Linked DNA regions of Paludisphaera borealis. The protein of the gene in region 1 interacts with the protein of each later gene in a pairwise test. Links are inferred from orthologs where the notes say so. Each region holds a gene or a part of one and is shown on either strand. Other genes may lie near its edges.

Region 1 (8,880 bases):
CGTCTTCGACGGCTACGAGCCCCGGCGGCACGTACGTGGTCTCGCAAGGGGGCGCGGTGACGGGCCAGATCGGCTACGTTCGCGTGGGTGGAGACGCGACCAACTTCACGGTCCTGGCGCTGCCGGTGGACGTCTTCACGGCGTCCGGAGACTCGCTCGACCCCAAGATCACCAACTTCATGATCGGCGGGGAGACGAACAACGTCATGATGGTCGCGCCGGGGGGCTCGCGCGACGTGTCGTTCGGCCAGGGCATGGACAATGTCGTCATCAACACGCAGTTCATCTCGCACCTGCACGCCAATCGGGGCGCGGTCAACTCGTCGGTGACGGCCTCGCGGACGATCGACAGCGTGGTTCTGGGCGGCGACCTCGTCAACTCGCTGATCCAGTCGGGCTACACGCAGACCCTGGTCTCCGACGCCAATTCGCCGGGCTCGACGTTCTCGGCGGGCGGAGGCGCGTTCAACGGCGTCGCTCCGCCCAACATCCGCGACCGCGTTCAGAACACGTTCGCCGGCGGCTCGCTGCCGACGGCCCACGGCGGCGGCGGGATCAACGCCCGGATCGCCGGCAGCGTCGTCAACTCGGTCGTCTCGGTCTCGGTCGACCCCGACCCGTCGGGGATCAACGAGCCCGGCCAGTTCCAAGGGATCTCGAACAAGCGGTTCCCGTTCGGAGCGCCCGAGAACATCGTCCTGCCTCGCGGCTACATCAACGCCAAGGTCGAGGGCGAGATCGACAACTCCGGCATCCAGTCGGGCTCGAACCAACTGGTGTCCGCCGACGTGCCATCGAACTCGGCCTTCTTCGCGAAGAGCGTCAGCGTCGTCAAGGGCGCGGTGTTCCCGCCGGCCGTCAACCAGCCGCCGTACAACCCCACGCCGCAAACGCCGCCCAAGTGGCAGGGCGCGCTCAAGGGAGCGTTCCGCCGCGACGGCACGTTCCGCCGCTCCAAATGATCGCCGGCCGCGTCACGAGCCGCCGCCCTCGCCCTCGCGGGCGGCCTGCTCGGCGATGTCGCGACGGTAGAAGCCGCCGGGGAAGCGGATGGTTCGGACCGCCTCGTAGACCCGCTCGCGAGCCTGGTTCAGGTCAGAGCCCAGGGCGGTGACGTTGAGGACCCGGCCGCCGTCGCTGACGATCCGCGGCGCGAGTCCCGACCCCTGCTCGCTCCGGAGCTTCGTCCCGGCGTGGAAGACCTTGACGTCCGGAAGCCGGTCGGCCGCCGCCGTATTCTCGATCAGCCGGTCCCGCTCGTAGTGCCCCGGATAGCCCTCGGCCGCCATGACCACGGTGACCGACGGCCGCGGATCCCACTCCAGGTTGATCGTGTCGAGCCGCTCGTCGACGACGGCCTCGAGCGCGTCGAGGAGGTCGGACTTCAGCCGCATCAGGATCACCTGGGTCTCGGGATCGCCGAAGCGAACGTTGAACTCCAGCACCTTCGGCCCCTGATTGGTCAACATCAGGCCCGCGTAGAGCACTCCGCGGAACGGCCGGCGCGCCCGCTTGAGCGCGTGGACGATCGGCACGAGGATCTCCCGCTCGACCTCCTCCATGAGCTGCGGGGTGACCAGCGAGGTCGGCGAGAACGCCCCCATGCCGCCGGTGTTCGGGCCTTCGTCGTTGTCGAAAGCCCGCTTGAAATCCTGGCTGGAGACGAGCGGCACGATGGTCCGACCGTCGGTCAAGGCGAGGATGCTGGTCTCGTGGCCGTCGAGCCGTTCCTCGATGATGATCCGGTCGCCGGCCTGGCCGAAGATCCGCCGGACCATGATCTGGTCGATCGCCTCGATCGCCTGACGGAGGTTGCTGCAAACGTACACGCCCTTGCCTGCGGCCAGCCCGTCGGCCTTGACCACGACGCCGAGCGGACGCCCAAGCACGAAGTCGCGGGCCTCGGCGAGGCTGCTGTACACGCGTTTCTCGCCGCGATCCTCGATCTCGACCTGAACCCCCGGGGCGAGCATCTCGCGCGGGTCGAGGATGTGCTCGACCGCTTCGAGGGTCTCGGCGGCGGTCCGGCAGTGGATCGTGTTGCGGACTGTCGAACGGCCGCGCGACCGGACGATCAGGGCGACCTCGCGCGAGAGGATGTAATGCTCGGCGTCGGGCGCTCCTCGGAAGATCCGGTAATCGGCCGTCGGGATGCCCGCCTGCCGCATCAGCTCCTTGGCGAAGACCTTGCTGCCTTCGAGCTCGGCGGCGTCCTTGCGGGGACCGAAGACGCGGAGGCCCTCACGCTGGAAGAAGTCAACCAGGCCCTTGACCAGCGGCTCCTCGGGGCCGACGATCGTCAGCCCGATCCCCTCGCGCTTGACGAACTGGGCGAGGCCGCGATGGTCCCCCGGCTCGATGGCGACGTTCTGAACGTCGAGCGCCGTGCCCGCGTTGCCGGGCGCGCAGAAGACCGCCTTCACACGCCGCGATTGAAGGAGCTTCCAGCATAACGCGTGCTCGCGTCCTCCCTTGCCGATGACCAGAACTTTCAAGAGACGACTCCCGGGGAAAACACGAACCTCACAGGCATCGAGCGCGTCGAACCAACCGAAGGTCGTCGCACGCCTCGGGAAAGGCCGCCGCGAGGGCGGCCGGTCCTCGGCACGGCCGAAGGCACGGGGACTTCAAACCTTTATTCTAAGAACGTCGCGCGGCGGCGAACAGCACAGACTTTTCGAGACGGGCGTCCGACGCCTTACCGTGGCGGCGCAGGCCGCGAAATCGTAAGATGACATGGTTGATTCCGCGGGCCGACGTCGGCCCGACCGCCGCCAGGTCGTGCATCTTGGCCTCCGCTTGATCCCCCCCGCTTTCGAGGGCCTTCCGCCTTCTCATCATCGTTCGGAGATCGTGATCGTGAAAAACGTTGCCGTGGTCGGCGCCAGTGGGGCCGTGGGCGAGAGAATGGTCCGGCTGCTCGAGGAACGGAACTTCCCCGTCGCCTCGATCAAATTCCTGGCGTCGGAGCGCAGCGCGGGCAAATCGGTGACGTTCCGCGGCGAGAAATTCGTGATCCAACCGATCACGAGGCAAGCCCTTGAGGGGGTCGACATCGTCCTGTCGAGCACGCCGGCGAGCGTGTCGCGCGAATGGAGCCCGATCGCGGCCGCGGTCGGCGCGGTCGTGATCGACAATTCGAGCGCCTTCCGCATGGACCCCGACGTCCCGCTCGTCGTCCCCGAGGTCAACCCTCAGGACGTCTTGTGGAACAAGGGGATCATCGCCAACCCCAACTGCTCGACGATCCAGATGGTCGTCGCCCTCAAGCCGCTGCACGACGTCGCGCGGATTCGGCGCGTGGTGGTCAGCACCTACCAGTCGGTCTCCGGCGCGGGGATGACGGGCATCGTCGAGCTTGAGGCCCAGACTGGCGCCGGCGTCCGCAACGAGCCGATTCCGGCGCCCTCCAAGTTCGCTCACGCGATCCTCGGCAACTGCCTCCCGCAGATCGACGACTTTCTTCCCAACGGCTACACCAAGGAAGAAATGAAGATGGTCAACGAGACGCGGAAGATCCTCGGCGACGCGTCGATCGACGTCTGTCCGACGTGCGTCCGCGTTCCAGTGGCCTACTCGCACAGCGAATCGATCGTGGTCGAGACCGAGCGGCCGATCACCGCCGAGGAGGCCGTCGCCCTCTGGATGAAGGCCCCGGGGGTCACTGTGGTCGACGACCCGGCGAACAAGCGATACCCCCTGGCGTCCGACGCCGTGGGACGCGACGACGTCTTCGTGGGCCGGATTCGGAGCGATCTGAGCAACCCGAACGCCCTGGTGTTCTGGTGCGTCAGCGACAACCTCCGCAAGGGGGCCGCGACCAACGCCGTGCAGATCGCCGAAGAGCTGCTGAAGCTCGAACCGGCCCGCGCGTGATCGAGCGCGGTTTGCATTTAGGTTGCACGCAGGCGGGGCCGTATTCCCTTCTCCCCTTGCGGGAGAAGGTGCCCCGCAGGGGCGGATGAGGGGTTCTTCGGTCGCCGAGGCGTCCGACGAATCCCTATGATGATGAAACCCCTCATCCGGCCGTTCCGGCCACCTTCTCCCGCAAGGGGAGAAGGCATGCTCGCGGCAGCCTGTTTTGATCACTCTCCGCAATCCGAAAGAAAACCGCACCTGACGCCGCATGATGCGCAACATCAAGCTCACGATCGCCTACGACGGCACCGACTTCCACGGCTGGCAGCGTCAGCCTGACCTCCGCACGGTTCAGCAGGTGCTCAACGAGGCGATCGAGCAGCTTACGGGCTCAAGGCCGCGAACCACCGCCAGCAGCCGGACCGACGCGGGGGTTCACGCGATGGGCCAGGTCGTCCAGTTCCTGACGGCCTCGCGGCACGGCCCCGAGGTGTTCGTCAAGGCGCTCAACGCCATCCTCCCGCACGACGTCCGCGTGCTCGAAGCCTGCGAGAAGCCCCAGGTCTTCCACGCGACGCTCGACGTCCGTTCCAAACGCTATCGCTATCGGATCGACAACGCCTGGATCGCGAATCCGTTCGAGCTTCGATACGCCTGGCACGTCTTCCACCGTCTCGACGTCGACGCCATGAACCGCGCGTCGGAAGCCCTGCTCGGCTGCCACGACTTCCGCAGCTTCGAGACCGACTGGCCCAACCGCATGAGTTCCGTCCGGACGATCTTCGACGTCGTCACGATCCGCGAGGGCGACCTCGTGTTCGTCGAGGTCGAGGCCGACGGCTTCCTGTACAACATGGTGCGGACGATCGCCGGAACCTTGTCGTTCGTGGGAAGCGGCAAGCGCCCCGAGGGCTGGGTCGGCGACGTCCTCCGCGCCGAGAACCGGATCGAGGCGGGCCCCACGGCGCCTCCGCACGGACTTTTCCTCCTCCGCGTCGACTACGGCGACGCCCGGAAGGCCGGCTCGGAATGAAGATCGTCCACGTCATCACCCGGCTGATCGTCGGCGGCGCCCAGGAAAATACGCTGCTGACCGTCGAGGGTCTGCACCATCACCATCGAGACGACGTCACCCTCATCACCGGACCCGCCGAAGGGCCCGAAGGCGACCTGTTCCGCAGGGCCGAGGAACTCGGGCTGAAGGTCGAGGTCATGCCCGAGCTGGTCCGCGCGGTCCGGCCCGCGACCGACTGGAAAGCCTACCGGAAGCTGCGCGCCGCGTTTCGACGGCTCAAGCCCGACGTCGTCCACACGCATAGCTCGAAGGCCGGAATCGTGGGCCGCGCGGCGGCCTGGCATGAGAACGTGCCGGCCGTCGTCCACACGATCCACGGCCTGCCGTTCGGGCCGTTCGAGTCCTCGGCGCGTAACCGCCTCTACATCGCCCTGGAACGCTGGGCGGCCCGCCGCTGCCACGCGATCGTCAGCGTGTGCGACGCCATGACCCGGCAGGCGCTCGACGCCGGAGTCGGTCGGCCGGAGCAGTATTCCACCGTCTACAGCGGCATGGACACGGAAGCCTTCCTTCATCCGAGACGCCCGCGCGACGAGGTCCGGCGCGAGCTTGGGCTCGCCGCCGACGACGTGGCGTTCGCGACCGTCGCGCGACTCTTCCAGCTGAAGGGGCACGACGACGTCGTGGCGGTCGCCCCGGAGATCCTGAAGGCCGATCCGCGCGTCCGGTTCGTCTGGATCGGCGACGGTATCCTCCGCGACAAGCTGATCGCCGACCTCGAAACCCGGGGCGTCCGCGACGCCTTCATCCTGACCGGGCTCGTCGCCCCGGATCGCATTCCCGAGCTGCTGTCGGCGGTCGACGGCGTGATTCACCCCAGCCTCCGCGAGGGGCTGGCCCGGGTCTTGCCGCAGTCGCTCCTCGTCGGCCGTCCCGTGATCAGCTACGACGTCGACGGCGCGCGCGAGGTCGTTCTGCCCGAGACGGGGATCTTGCTCGCGCCTCGCGACCTTCCCGGCTTGACCGCCGCCGTGCTCCGGCTCGCGGCCGACCCGAGTCTCCGCGACGCGATGGGTTGCGAAGGCCGACGCCGGTTCGCCGACCAGTTTCGCCATGAGACGATGACCAGCCAGCTTCGATCACTTTACGAGCGTCTGCTCGTCGCCGCCGGCGCGGGCCGTTGACTCGTCCGGCCGAGGCGCGTCCACCGCGCGGCGAACGACCGCCAGCAGCAGCTTGTATCTCGTGCCTCTGGCCGGGTTGAACCCCTTCACCTCTTCGAGCGGCGTGAGCGCGACGCCGAAATTCGTCGACAAGAGTTCGAGTTCCTCGGGCGTGACGGCCGTGATCATGGCCTTTTTCTCGTCGAGCCAGGTGAGCAAGGCCTGGGGGTCGCGCACGGCGGCCACGGGCTTGCCGATCGCGTAGATCACGCCGGGCTCCTGGTAGTTCATCAGCAGCGGCTCGAAGCCCGTCTCCGCCTCAAGGGCCGCCAGCCGCTCGCCGACGATTCGCGACACGCGCAGCGACTCGGCCGAGGGGATCAGCCAGCCGGCGAGGATGAGCATCATCCCGCCCGTCGTGGCGATCAGGCCGAACGTCCCGCGCTGGGTCGCGCCGCGTTGCAACTGCAAGAGGCTGGCGAGCGTGCCCAGCGAGACGACGGCGCCGCAGGTGATCAGCGGCAGCCGAAGCCGGGCCGACACGACGATCGCCGCCGCCGTCATCCCGACCCCCACGGTCAGGCCGATCCCGGCGATCAGGCCCTGCCCCAGCCGTCCCAGCGTCCATCGCCGCAGCGTGACTTCCTCACGGCTCGCCGCGACCACCACCCAGGCGGCCAGCAGCGCGCAGGCCGGATAGGCGGGGAGATAGTAATGGATCAGCTTCGTCTGAACGCATTCGAGCAAGATCATCGGACCGACCACCCAGGCGAGCAGGAACCCAAGGTTCCTGTCGACCTTGCGCCTTCGCCAGGCGCCGAGGACCGCCATCGGGACGAGGCACGACCAGGGGAAGAAGACGAGCAGGGAGAGCGCCGCGTAGTATCCAGGAAACGCCCCGTGCTGTTCCATCCCCGTGGCGACCCGCTGGACGAGCTGCTGGTTGACCGCCACCTGGAAGAAGCGTCCGTTCGAGCCCAGCAACGCCACGAGATACCAGGGCGCGGTGAGCAGGGCGAAGCCGATCAGGCCCCGGCGCGGATGCAGCCGTCGCCAGACGGCGGCGGCGGGGCATCCCCACCACCACGCGAACAGGCCGGTCATCGCCAGCAAGGCCGGCCCGACGGGGCCCTTGGTCAGCGTCGCCAGGCTGAGCAGCACCCAGAACGTCGCGGCGAGTCGTGGCGCGTCGCGCCGGCTTAGCTCCCAGAGGCAGAGTTGGCAGCCTGTCAGCCAGAGCGTGAGCGTCGCGTCGGTCGTCGCCAGCTTCGATTCGGCGACCATGATCGGCGCGACGGCCAGCATCAAGGCCGAGAAAAATCCGACCCGGGGCCCGAACATCCGCCGGCCGAGCAGCCAGGTCAGCAGGCAGACACCCGTCCCCGCCAGAGCCGAGGGCAACCGGGCGGCGGCCGGGTTCTCACCGAACACCGCCGTCGAGACGCCCATCAGCCAGTAGATGAGGATCGGCTTATGATAGCGCGGCTCGCCGTTGAAGCTGGGGAACAGCCAGTCGCCCCGGGCGCGCATCTCATGAACCGCGACGGCGTTGCGGGGCTCGTCGCGATCCCACAAGCCCGTCCGCGCGTTGCCGGCCAGGAAGAGGATCAGGCAGACGATCACGATCAGCGCGGGCTCGCGCCAGGAGATCCGCATCGCCCGCGCATCGTCCAGGGTCGTCGGGTCGATCGGATCGAGGCCGTCCTGGCCCATGTGCAAGTCCTCCGCGCATACCGACAACGGGCCGTCCGGCGCGGCCGTTGTTTTTTTCGAGACCGATCAAGTCGGCCGCACCGCAGCCGTCGCGTAGTATAATCGGACCTGGAATTCCGGCGAGAGTGATTCCTTGAGCCGCCGCCCGGCTCGATTGGCGACCCCTTCATGGATGGAGGCGAACGCCAGGCCGGACCCTCGTAACGCAATCGACGGAGCAGAGATGTCGCAACACCACCAGACCGAGGCCGCATGCCTCCTCCAGTCCGGCGCGATCTATCACCATCGGATCGGCCTCCAGCCGGGTGACGGCGAGGGCGATTTCGTTTTCGCCGGCTTCAAGCAGGGCGCGTTCTCGCTCTATTTCGGCGACGCCCCGATCTTCCACTTCGACCTCGAAGGCCGCTGGCAGCGCGCCTACGTCCGTGACCGCCACTACCTGAAGCGGCTGGACGCCTCCATCCACGAGATCAATCGCGTTCGCGAGGGGGCGAACCTCGTCCTCAAGCGCCGGGTGCTCGACGACGCCGAGGCCCAAGGGCTCGATTCCGAGATCCGCGAGGTGGCCGAGATCCTGCGAGCCGGGCTCGACGCACAGGCGTTCCGGGTCGAGAACCCGCCGGGCGAAAAAGCCAAGGTGATCGACGACGCCGCGCTGCGCGAGTTCCTGGACCGGATCGCCGCCTGGGACGCCTCCGCCTGGAGCGCGCATCGGAAGCTCTACCACGACTCGTACGGACCGCTGCCGTTCACCCCCCCGGACTGCCAGAACGCCGTGATCCTCCAGGCGACCCGGGGAGACGCGGGGGGGCGGAGTTTCGGTGGTGGGCCGATTCACGACCACGGCGTCCGGACGCCCGAGGAGTTCGAGCGGCACGTTCGCGACGTCGCCTCCCTGCTCGGCCGCCGGTTGCTCCAGACCCGGGCCGTCTTCCTCGCCGGTGCCGACGTCCTCCGCCGGCCGGCCGACGACGTCCTCGGCTACCTCGACGCCATCGGCCGTGTGCTCCCTCTGAGCGCCAACGCGCGGACGACCCGGTCGGATGATCCGGAATCGAGCCCGATGATCGACGACGTCCACGTCTTCCTCGACGACTTCTCCCGGCCGATCGCCGGAGTCGACTTGCTCGC
Region 2 (8,836 bases), 3.7 Mb from region 1 along the record:
CCTCAAGGGAGGCGTGGGCCATCCGATCACCGACTCGCTGGGTAGCGAGCGGTCGGTCCTCATCGCCAACGGAGCGCCGATCGAGATCCTCGGGACGAAACCGCAGGCGAAGGAGCTGAACAAGTCGGTCGATCGTCGGTTCGTGCCGACGCCGATCGTCAAGAGCGGGTCGCGGTCATGGGCCGAGACCGACCTCAAGAACCCGCGCCCGCGTTTCGACCAGGACGTCGACCAGGCGGGACCGATCGTGGTGGGCGTCGCGGTCGTCGAGCGCGGCGCCGAACCCGCCGCGGCGACCAAGCCGAGGCTGGTGTTGTTCTCGACGCGATCGATCGCCGAGAACATCGTCCAGGGGATCGAGCCGACGAACCTCGACCTGGTGATGAACGCCGTGAGCTGGCTTCGCGAGCGGCCCAACGCGGTGGGCATCACACCGAAGACCCACGTGGCCCTGACTCTCACCGCCGACCCCCTACTCCGCTGGCGGCTGGTCGTCGTGCCGACGGTCGCCGCCGTGCTGACCATCGTCGGCCTGGGCGGCCTGGTTTACGTCGTCCGACACGAGTGACCCTCTGGATCGAACCGTATCACCGATGAAAACGTCGCGCACAACCTATGTCTTGATCGGTCTGTTCTTCGCCGGCCTGCTCCTCCTCTGGGGGCTCGAATTCACGGGCGTCCTCACCGAGTCGCAGCGGCGGAGACGGCAGGACCGCATCCTCCCCGCGCTCACGGACGTGATGGAGTCCGGAATCCAGAAGGTCGAAATCGACCGCAAGGGCGAGCGGCTGATCTTCGAGCGTCGCGGCCGGTACGGCTGGCAGATGCGGGGGCCGATCGACGCGGCGGCCGACGCCAACGACCTGGAGAGCCTGCTCCAGAACCTGCGGGCGCTCCGACGGTCGGCCGACGCCGGCGTGATCGACGCGCCCGCCGAATCGTACGGCCTGGCCCCGGCCGAGGCGACGTTGCGGCTGTGGGCCGGCGGCGCCCAGGGCGGAACGAGCCCGAAGGACCCCGTCGCCGTCCTCGAAATCGGTAAAACGGCCCAGAATCATCGGTATGTGAAGACCGACGACGCGGGCGGCATCGACGTCGTCGACCGGAGGGTGCTCACCGCGATCGATCGCCCGGCCGCCGAATGGCGCGACAAGATGCTCGCGCCGTTGCCGACCTTCCAGGTGACCGGCGTATCGATCCAGCGTCCCGGCGTGACGCTGAAGGCCGAGCGGATATCGGGCGGCCAATGGCGGCTGACCGAACCGGTCCGCCTCCCGGCCGACGGCTCCAAAATCGAGGCGGCGCTCGCCGCGCTCGCGGGCCTGCGGATCGCCGGACCGTCGGGCAGCTTCGCGGCTGACGACGTGAAGGATTTCGCGCCCTACGGCCTCGACAAGCCCGAGGCGACGATCGAGCTGACGTCTTCGGCCGATCCGTCGAACCCCACGGTCTTGATGGTCGGCAAGTCGCCCGCCGACCAGCCGGGCCGCGTCTACGTCCGCCGCGGCGACCAGGACGACGTGGCGCTCATCGACGCCAAATTCCTCGCCGAGATCCCCGCCGACCGGCTCGGCTTCCGGAGCCAGCATATCGCCGAGATAACGCCGCCGGCCGCCTACCGCATCGAGATCAAGGCCCCCGGCGGCCCGTTCGAGATGGTCCGCAATCCGGCGGGTTGGGATCTGGTCTCGCCTCAACCCGGCAAGGCCGACCGGTTCCTGGTGGATTCGCTGCTCGGCCAGATCGACGCCCTCCAGACCAGCGAATACCTCGACCCTTCGCAGATGATCGACGTCGGACTCGACCCGCCGATCATGTCGATCCGGGTCTGGGAGATCGAGTTGGGCGGGGCAAAGAACCGGAAGGCCCCGGCCGACGCTCCTCCCGCCTTCGAACTCGCGCTCGGCCGTCATGACATCCTCAAGAAGACGATCTACGGACGGCTCCCCGGCGACTCGTACGTCCTGGCGCTGCCAGACTCGTTCCTCAAGATGCTTCCCAAGAACTCGTACGCGTTTCGCGACCGCACGCTTCCCTCCGCACAGCCCGCCGGCGTCGCCAAGCTGACGTTCGTCCACGACGGCAGGACGACGGTCCTCGAACCGGATCGCGCTTCGGCCACTCCCAACCAGTGGCGGATGATCGCGCCCGTGAAAGCGCCGGCCGACGTCCGCGCGGTGACCGCCGTTCTCGCCGCCCTCTCGAACCTGCGAGCCGACGACTTCGCGGCCGACTCGGCCGGCGACGGCGTCGCATTCGGTCTCAATGCCCCACTGCTGGATCTGAACTGGGAGGGCGAGGGGGCGGCCGGCGGCCTGAAAGTCGGCAAGCAGGTTCCCGACAAGCCGTCGACCTATTACGCGGTCCTGAGCGGCTACCCTCCCGTGTTCACGCTCGACGCCCAGGCGCTTCAGCCCTACTTCGCCGAGATGCACGAGACCCTGGTGCAGAAATTCCCGCTCGACGACGTCCGTCGGCTGGTGCTGCGATGGCCGGATCGAACGCTCGCCTTCGCGCGGAGCAGCCAGCCCACGGGTCAACCGACCGACTGGTCGCCCGAGCCGGGAACCTCGGTTCAGGGGATCGACCTGTCCCGGTTCAACGACCTGGCCATCCACCTGTCGCAGCTTCACGCGGTTCGATTCGCGCAGTATGAAGGGCCGATCCCGACGTCTTCGGGCCTGGCCGAGCCGCGACTCAAGATCGAAATCGGCTTCGGCGCGGGCAAGCCGCCGAGCGTCGTGCGGCTCGGGTCGCCGACCCGCGACGGCTTCGTCCTGGCCACGACCGGCGACGGCGCGACGGGCCCGGTCTTCCTGCTGCCCGGTCCCGCGTGGGAAGCCCTGATCGAGCCGGGGGCCGAGGGATCGTCGGCACCGCTCCCCGACGACGTCTTCGCCCCGCTCGACGCGCGCTGAGACCTGGAAACCTGGCGATGACCGGGGCCATGCGTCTACTATAATATAGGATTGGAGAAGGAGAGCAGACCCGCCGCCGCCCCGGAGCCCGACTCGTGCTGAGCATCGTGAAGTACCCGCATCCCGCCCTTCGTTACACCTCGCGACCCGTGGGTCAGATCGACGATGAGCTGCGCGCCGTCGTCCGCGAGATGTTCGACCTGATGTACGAGGCGCGCGGAGTCGGCCTTGCCGCGAATCAGGTCGGGTTGCCGTTCCGGTTTTTCATCCTGAACGTTACGGCCGACCCGGACGAGAAGGACCAGGAGCTGGTGTTCATCAATCCCGAGATCGTCAAGCGGCACTCCTCGGCTGAGGACGAGGAAGGCTGCCTGAGTATTCCCGGCGTATATTCCAAGGTCCGGCGCGCCCGCAAGATCAAGGTGCAGGCGTTCGACCTCGCGGGCGAGCAGGTCGAATACGACGCCGACGAGCTGTTCAGCAAGGCGATCCAGCACGAGACCGACCACCTCGACGGCAAACTGTTCATCGACTACCTCGGCCCGCTCACCCGGCACTCGATGAAGGGGAAGCTCCGCGAGTTCGAGCTGGAGTTCCGCAAGGCCCAGGCCGGCGGCGAGGTTCCCGACGACGCCGAGATCGTCCGGCGGCTCAACGCGATGTCCGCCCCGAGCGCTGGGGCGATCGCAACCCTGAGCGGCACTTCGGCCGGCACCTGAACGATCGCCGGCGCAACGACCTTGATGGATGAGAGGCTTCGCTCATGGCCACGCCGATCGCGATCGTCATGCTGGGAACCGGCGACTTCGCCCTACCCTTGTTCGAGAGCCTGCACGGAGCGGGCCATCGGCTGCTGTCCCTCGTCACCCAGCCCGACCGCCCGCAGGGGCGTCATCAAGAGCTGATCCCCAGCCTGATCAAGCAGTCGGCCCTGCGCCTGGGCGTGCCCGTGTTTCAGCCCGAGAAGGTCAACGAGCCGGAGGCCGTCGAGTCGATCCGGGAACTCGCCCCCGACCTGCTGGTGACGGCGGCGTACGGCCAGATCCTCTCGCCCGAACTTCTAGGCGTCGCCCGGCTGGGAGCGATCAACCTGCACGGCTCGATCCTCCCCTCCTACCGAGGCGCGGCGCCGGTCGCCCGAGCGATCGAGCGGGGCGAGACCGAGGCCGGCGTGACCGTCATCCAGATGACGCCGAAGATCGACGCGGGGGGCATGATCGCCGTCGCCCGGACCCCGATCGATCCCGACGAGACGGCCGGCGAACTGGAAGATCGGCTGGCGCGCCTGGGGGCTCCGTTGACGCTCGACGTCATCGAGAAGATCATCGCCGGCCGGGCCGAGATCCTCCCCCAGGACGGTTCGCTCGTCACCAAGGCCCCGAAACTGCGGAAGGAGTCGGGCGTCATCGACTGGACCCGCCCCGCGCTTGAGATCCACAACCTGGTGCGGGCGATGCAGCCCTGGCCGATCGCCTCGACCACCTGGACCGCCCTCCCATGGACGCCCACCGGCCCGCTTCGCGTGATCGTCCACAAGACGCGCCCCGTCGAAGGCGAAGGCGAGCCCGGCGTCGTGCTGTCCGCCACCCAGGGCGACCTCGTCGTCGCCGCCGGCCAGGGGGCGATCCAACTGCTGGTCGTCCAGATTCCCGGCAAGAAACCCATGACGGCCGCGGAATTCCTTCGTGGTCGACACGTTCAGCCCGGCGATCAAATGGGTGATGGATCGAAATCGGCGCCGCGAACGTCGTCGTGAGTTATAGTGTCTTTGGCCCGACCGCTTCCTTTCGGAGCATCGACAGGAGCACTCCCGCGAAGATGACCGGACGAACCATCGCCATCGGCGACATCCACGGCTGTTCGATGGCTTTGCGTTCCCTGCTCCAGGCGGTGGATCCGGGCTCGAACGATTTGATAGTCACCCTGGGCGATTACGTCAATCGCGGCCCCGATTCGCGGGGGGTGCTGGACCAGCTCATCGACCTCCGCCGACGATCGCGTCTGATTTCGATTCTGGGCAATCACGACGAGATGCTGCTGCGAGCCCGAGGCGGATCGTCGGATGTCGCGCAGAGGCCGGCCGGCGGCCTGCTGACGCGCGCCGCGTCCGAGATCGACCGCCCCCAGATCGCGCTCACCGAAGGGCACTTCGGCTTCCTTGAAGCCTGCGACGATTATTTCGAGACCGACGACCACATCTTCCTGCACGCCAGCTACGATCCTGTCTTACCCATGAATGAGCAGCCGACCTCGTTGCTCCGCTGGCAGTCGCTGCGCCGGGGAATCCCCGGCCGGCACGTGTCGGGGAAGACGGTCGTCGCCGGCCACACTTCGCAGAAGAACGGCAAGATCCTCGACCTCGGCCATCTCCGGTGCATCGACACCTACTGCTACGGCGGCGGATGGCTGACGGCCCTCGACGTCCATTCCGGCGAAGTCTGGCAAGTCGATGTCCGAGGCCGCGCGCGACCCCGACGGTCCTTGCGCTGAGCCGAAAACGCCGGCCGTCGCCGGTCCGCCCAGGAGGTTTGGTCTCAGGTCGTTTGTGAGTGGGCCGCTCCGGGAGTAGGATGAGGGTGCAGCACCATCGCGAACGACAACGGGCCCGGCGTATGGAGGCAAGAGTCGATCATGAGCGACAACCGGAACGACGTGTCCCGAGCGTGGGGACTCGAAAAGCTGGGGATCGAGCGCCGAGCTTCCACGTACTGGAACCCGCCCACGGCCGTCTTGTACGAGCACGCCGTCCGGCGGCAAGAAGGACTGATCGCGTACGGCGGGGCGCTCGTCGTCGACACCGGCGCGCACACCGGTCGGGCGCCCAATGACAAGTTCACGATCGACGAGCCGGGCAGCCGTGACAAGATCTGGTGGGGCGTCAGTAATCATCCGCTCTCCGAAGAGTCGTTCGAGCGTGTCTGGGCCCGGCAGCGGGCCTACATGGCCGACAAAGAGCTTTACGTCCAGGATTGCTATGGAGGGGCCGACCCGCGCTACCGGCTCCCCGTCCGGATCGTCACCGAATACGCGTGGCACAGCCTGTTCGTCCGCGACCTGCTGATCCGCGAGCACGCTCACGACGTGCTCCGAGCTTTCGTCCCCGAATTCACGATCATCGACACCCCCCACCTGTCCGCCGACCCCGCGACCGACGGCACCCACTCGGGGACCTTCATCCTGGTACACCTGGCGAAGAAGCTGGTGCTGATCGGCGGCACGCAGTACGCGGGCGAGATCAAGAAGTCGGTCTTCTCGCTGCTGAACTACCTGCTGCCGCAGCGCGGCGTCCTCGGCATGCACTGCTCGGCCAACTACGGCCGCGACAAGGACGACGTCGCGCTCTTCTTCGGGCTTTCGGGGACCGGCAAGACGACCCTCTCGACCTCGCCCGACCGCCGCCTGATCGGCGACGACGAGCACGGCTGGAGCGACGACGGCGTCTTCAATTTCGAAGGCGGCTGCTACGCCAAGGTGATCGGCATTCATGCAGAGAGCGAGCCCGAGATCTACGAGACGACCCGGATGTTCGGCACGGTGCTCGAGAACGTCGTCATCGACCCGGAGACTCGGAAACTCGACCTCGACAGCAAGCGATTGACCGAGAACACCCGCGCCGCGTATCCAATCACGCACGTCCCGGGGGCCGACCCCGAGGGCCTCGGCGGCCATCCCCGAAACATCTTCCTGCTGACGTACGATGCCTTCGGCGTGCTGCCGCCGATCGCCCGGCTGACCCCCGAGCAGGCGATGTACCACTATCTGACCGGTTACACATCGAAAGTCGCCGGAACCGAGGAAGGCGTCAACGAGCCGCAAGTCGTCTTCAGCCCGTGCTTCGGAGCGCCGTTCCTGCCGCTTCATCCCAAGGTCTACGCCCGGCTGCTCGGCAAGAAGATCGCCGAGCATCAGGCGCGGTGCTGGCTGGTGAACACCGGCGTGACCGGCGGACCGTACGGCGTCGGCAAGCGGATCGCGATGCCGATCACCCGGTCGCTGATCAACTCAGCCCTGGCCGGCGAGCTGGACGACGTGCCCACGAAGGTCAACGAGGCGTTCCATCTCAGCGCGCTGAGCCGGGTCCCCAGGCTGCCGCCCGACGTCCTCGACCCGCGCGCCTCATGGCCCGACCCCGAAGCCTACGACCGCAAGGCGGCCGAGCTGGCACGGCGGTTCGAGGAGAATCATCGCAGGATCGACGTCGAGATCTGATCCGATCGGTCGGCGATCGCGTCACACGGCCGGCTTGCCGTTGATCCGCGTCTGCTCGACGAAGTTCTCGGTGTCGGCGTCGATCGCCCGGCCGCGACGCCCGCGCGCCGGGTGGATGTAAAGCGTGTTGGGATCGACGACGTCGCGGTGCGGCGGCGGCGTGCTCATCTCGTACTTGACCGTCTGGCGGTGGTCGGCGAGTTGGAGTTGGGGGTTGAAGACGCTGTTGAACTTCCAGAGCATCCGCAGCGTGTTGGTCTGCCCTCGGCTGAGGTTGTTGGCCAGGATGCCGGCCAACGCCCCCACCGCGCGCCATCCCAGGTGCTTGCGGTTCAAGACCTGCTGCGTCCGCACCAACTCGCCGTAGAATTCGTGGAGCGGCAGTTTGGTGGGGAGCACCGCGTGCTGGATGTCGAACAGCCGGTAGTCGCGCGTGGTCAGCTTACGCGCCTCCGTCACCCAGCTCTCGGTGCCCGGATACGGCGTGTTGACGCTGATGTTGACGATCTCGGGGATCTCCAGGCACCACTGACGGATCACCTCGAATTGCTGATGGTCCCACGAGGGGTCGGCGATGATGTTGATCGCCACCATAATGCCGAGCGACCGGGCGAATTCGAGCGCCTCGAAGTTCTTCGAAAGCGTCACCCGCTTGCGGAACCGCTTGAGCCCATCCTCATCGATCGCCTCGACGCCGAGGAACATATACTGAAGTCCGAGCGTCTTCCAGAACCGGAAGACGTCCTTGTTGCGAAGGAGGACGTCGCCCCGGGTTTCGAGGTAATACTGCTTGCGAATCCCCCGCCGCGCGATCCCCTCGCCTATCGCCATGCCGTGCTCGGCCTGGATGAACGCCACGTCGTCGACGATGAAGACGCCGGGCTCGCGGATCGAGGCCAGCTCGTCGACCGACGCCTCGGCCGATTTGACTCGATAGCTCCGGCCGTAAAACGTCCAGGCGCTGCAAAACGAGCAATCCCACGGGCAGCCTCGGCTGAACTCGATCGAGGCGCATGGATCGAGGACGCCGATGAAGTACTTGCGCCGATGGCGCAGCAAGTCGCGCGCGGGATGGTGGTCGTCGAGGTTGCGGACGAACGCGGGAGCGGGGCCCGCGCCCGCCGCCGTGACGACGCCGGGAAGTTCGATCAGGCTCGCGGGGTCGCGATCGGACGCGGCGGCTTCGATGAGCCTCGCGACCGTGGCCTCCCCCTCTCCCTTGAGCACGCAGTCGATCGCGCCGTCGCTGTGCGCGATCATGTCGGCCGCGACAAAGGACGCGCTGTGGCCGCCGACGAAGAAAAACACGTCGGGCAGGCGATCCTTGGTCGCCTTCGCCAGGTCGACGATCTCCGGAATGTTCGCCAGGTAGTTGCATGAGAATGCGACAACGTCCGGACGCCAGCTCTCGATCTCGCGGAAGTACGCCGCGTGGTCGTCGACCTGCAAGTCGATCAGGCGGACGTCGTGCCCCGAGCGGCGAAGCTCGGCGGCAATCGTCTCGATTCCCAACGGTTCGAGACGGAGGAAGATCTTCGTGTACATCAACGAGCTGGGATGAGCGGCCAGTATTTTCATGAGGTTCAGCGGCTGATCGTAGCGGAGGAGTTTTGCCAGGTGGTTTCCATCAAGCGCGGTGCAATCCTACCAGAACCACACGCCACGAGTGCCCGCCGAGCCGGCAAGAACCGAGGAATCCACGACGACGA

What was found.
Region 2: the proteins of BSF38_RS23715 (region 1) and def interact in binary tests that used the Escherichia coli proteins (3 or more experiments, as listed by UniProt). The link is inferred for Paludisphaera borealis from one-to-one orthologs.

The regions. Positions count from the first base shown.
Region 1 is NZ_CP019082.1:6,118,880-6,127,759, reverse strand. The notes cover bases 2,052-4,867. They hold BSF38_RS23715 (aspartate-semialdehyde dehydrogenase), read left to right. Parts: upstream 2,052-2,859; coding sequence 2,860-3,876; downstream 3,877-4,867. Other genes in these bases: truA (tRNA pseudouridine(38-40) synthase TruA), read left to right, coding at 4,127-4,867; purD (phosphoribosylamine--glycine ligase), read right to left, coding at 2,052-2,495. Outside these bases: BSF38_RS23725 (hypothetical protein), read left to right, coding at 1-962; more of purD, read right to left, coding at 975-2,051; more of truA, read left to right, coding at 4,868-4,891; BSF38_RS23705 (glycosyltransferase family 4 protein), read left to right, coding at 4,888-6,057; BSF38_RS23700 (ArnT family glycosyltransferase), read right to left, coding at 6,013-7,749; BSF38_RS23695 (radical SAM protein), read left to right, coding at 7,973-8,880.
Region 2 is NZ_CP019082.1:2,429,285-2,438,120, forward strand. What follows is about bases 2,054-4,825. They hold def (peptide deformylase), read left to right. Parts: upstream 2,054-3,013; coding sequence 3,014-3,637; downstream 3,638-4,825. Other genes in these bases: BSF38_RS09390 (DUF4340 domain-containing protein), read left to right, coding at 2,054-2,918; fmt (methionyl-tRNA formyltransferase), read left to right, coding at 3,682-4,674; BSF38_RS09405 (metallophosphoesterase family protein), read left to right, coding at 4,737-4,825. Also shown: BSF38_RS09385 (GldG family protein), read left to right, coding at 1-568; more of BSF38_RS09390, read left to right, coding at 594-2,053; more of BSF38_RS09405, read left to right, coding at 4,826-5,408; pckA (phosphoenolpyruvate carboxykinase (ATP)), read left to right, coding at 5,550-7,127; hopanoid C-3 methylase HpnR, read right to left, coding at 7,149-8,705. UniProt on the Escherichia coli protein: Removes the formyl group from the N-terminal Met of newly synthesized proteins. Requires at least a dipeptide for an efficient rate of reaction. N-terminal L-methionine is a prerequisite for activity but the enzyme has broad specificity at other positions.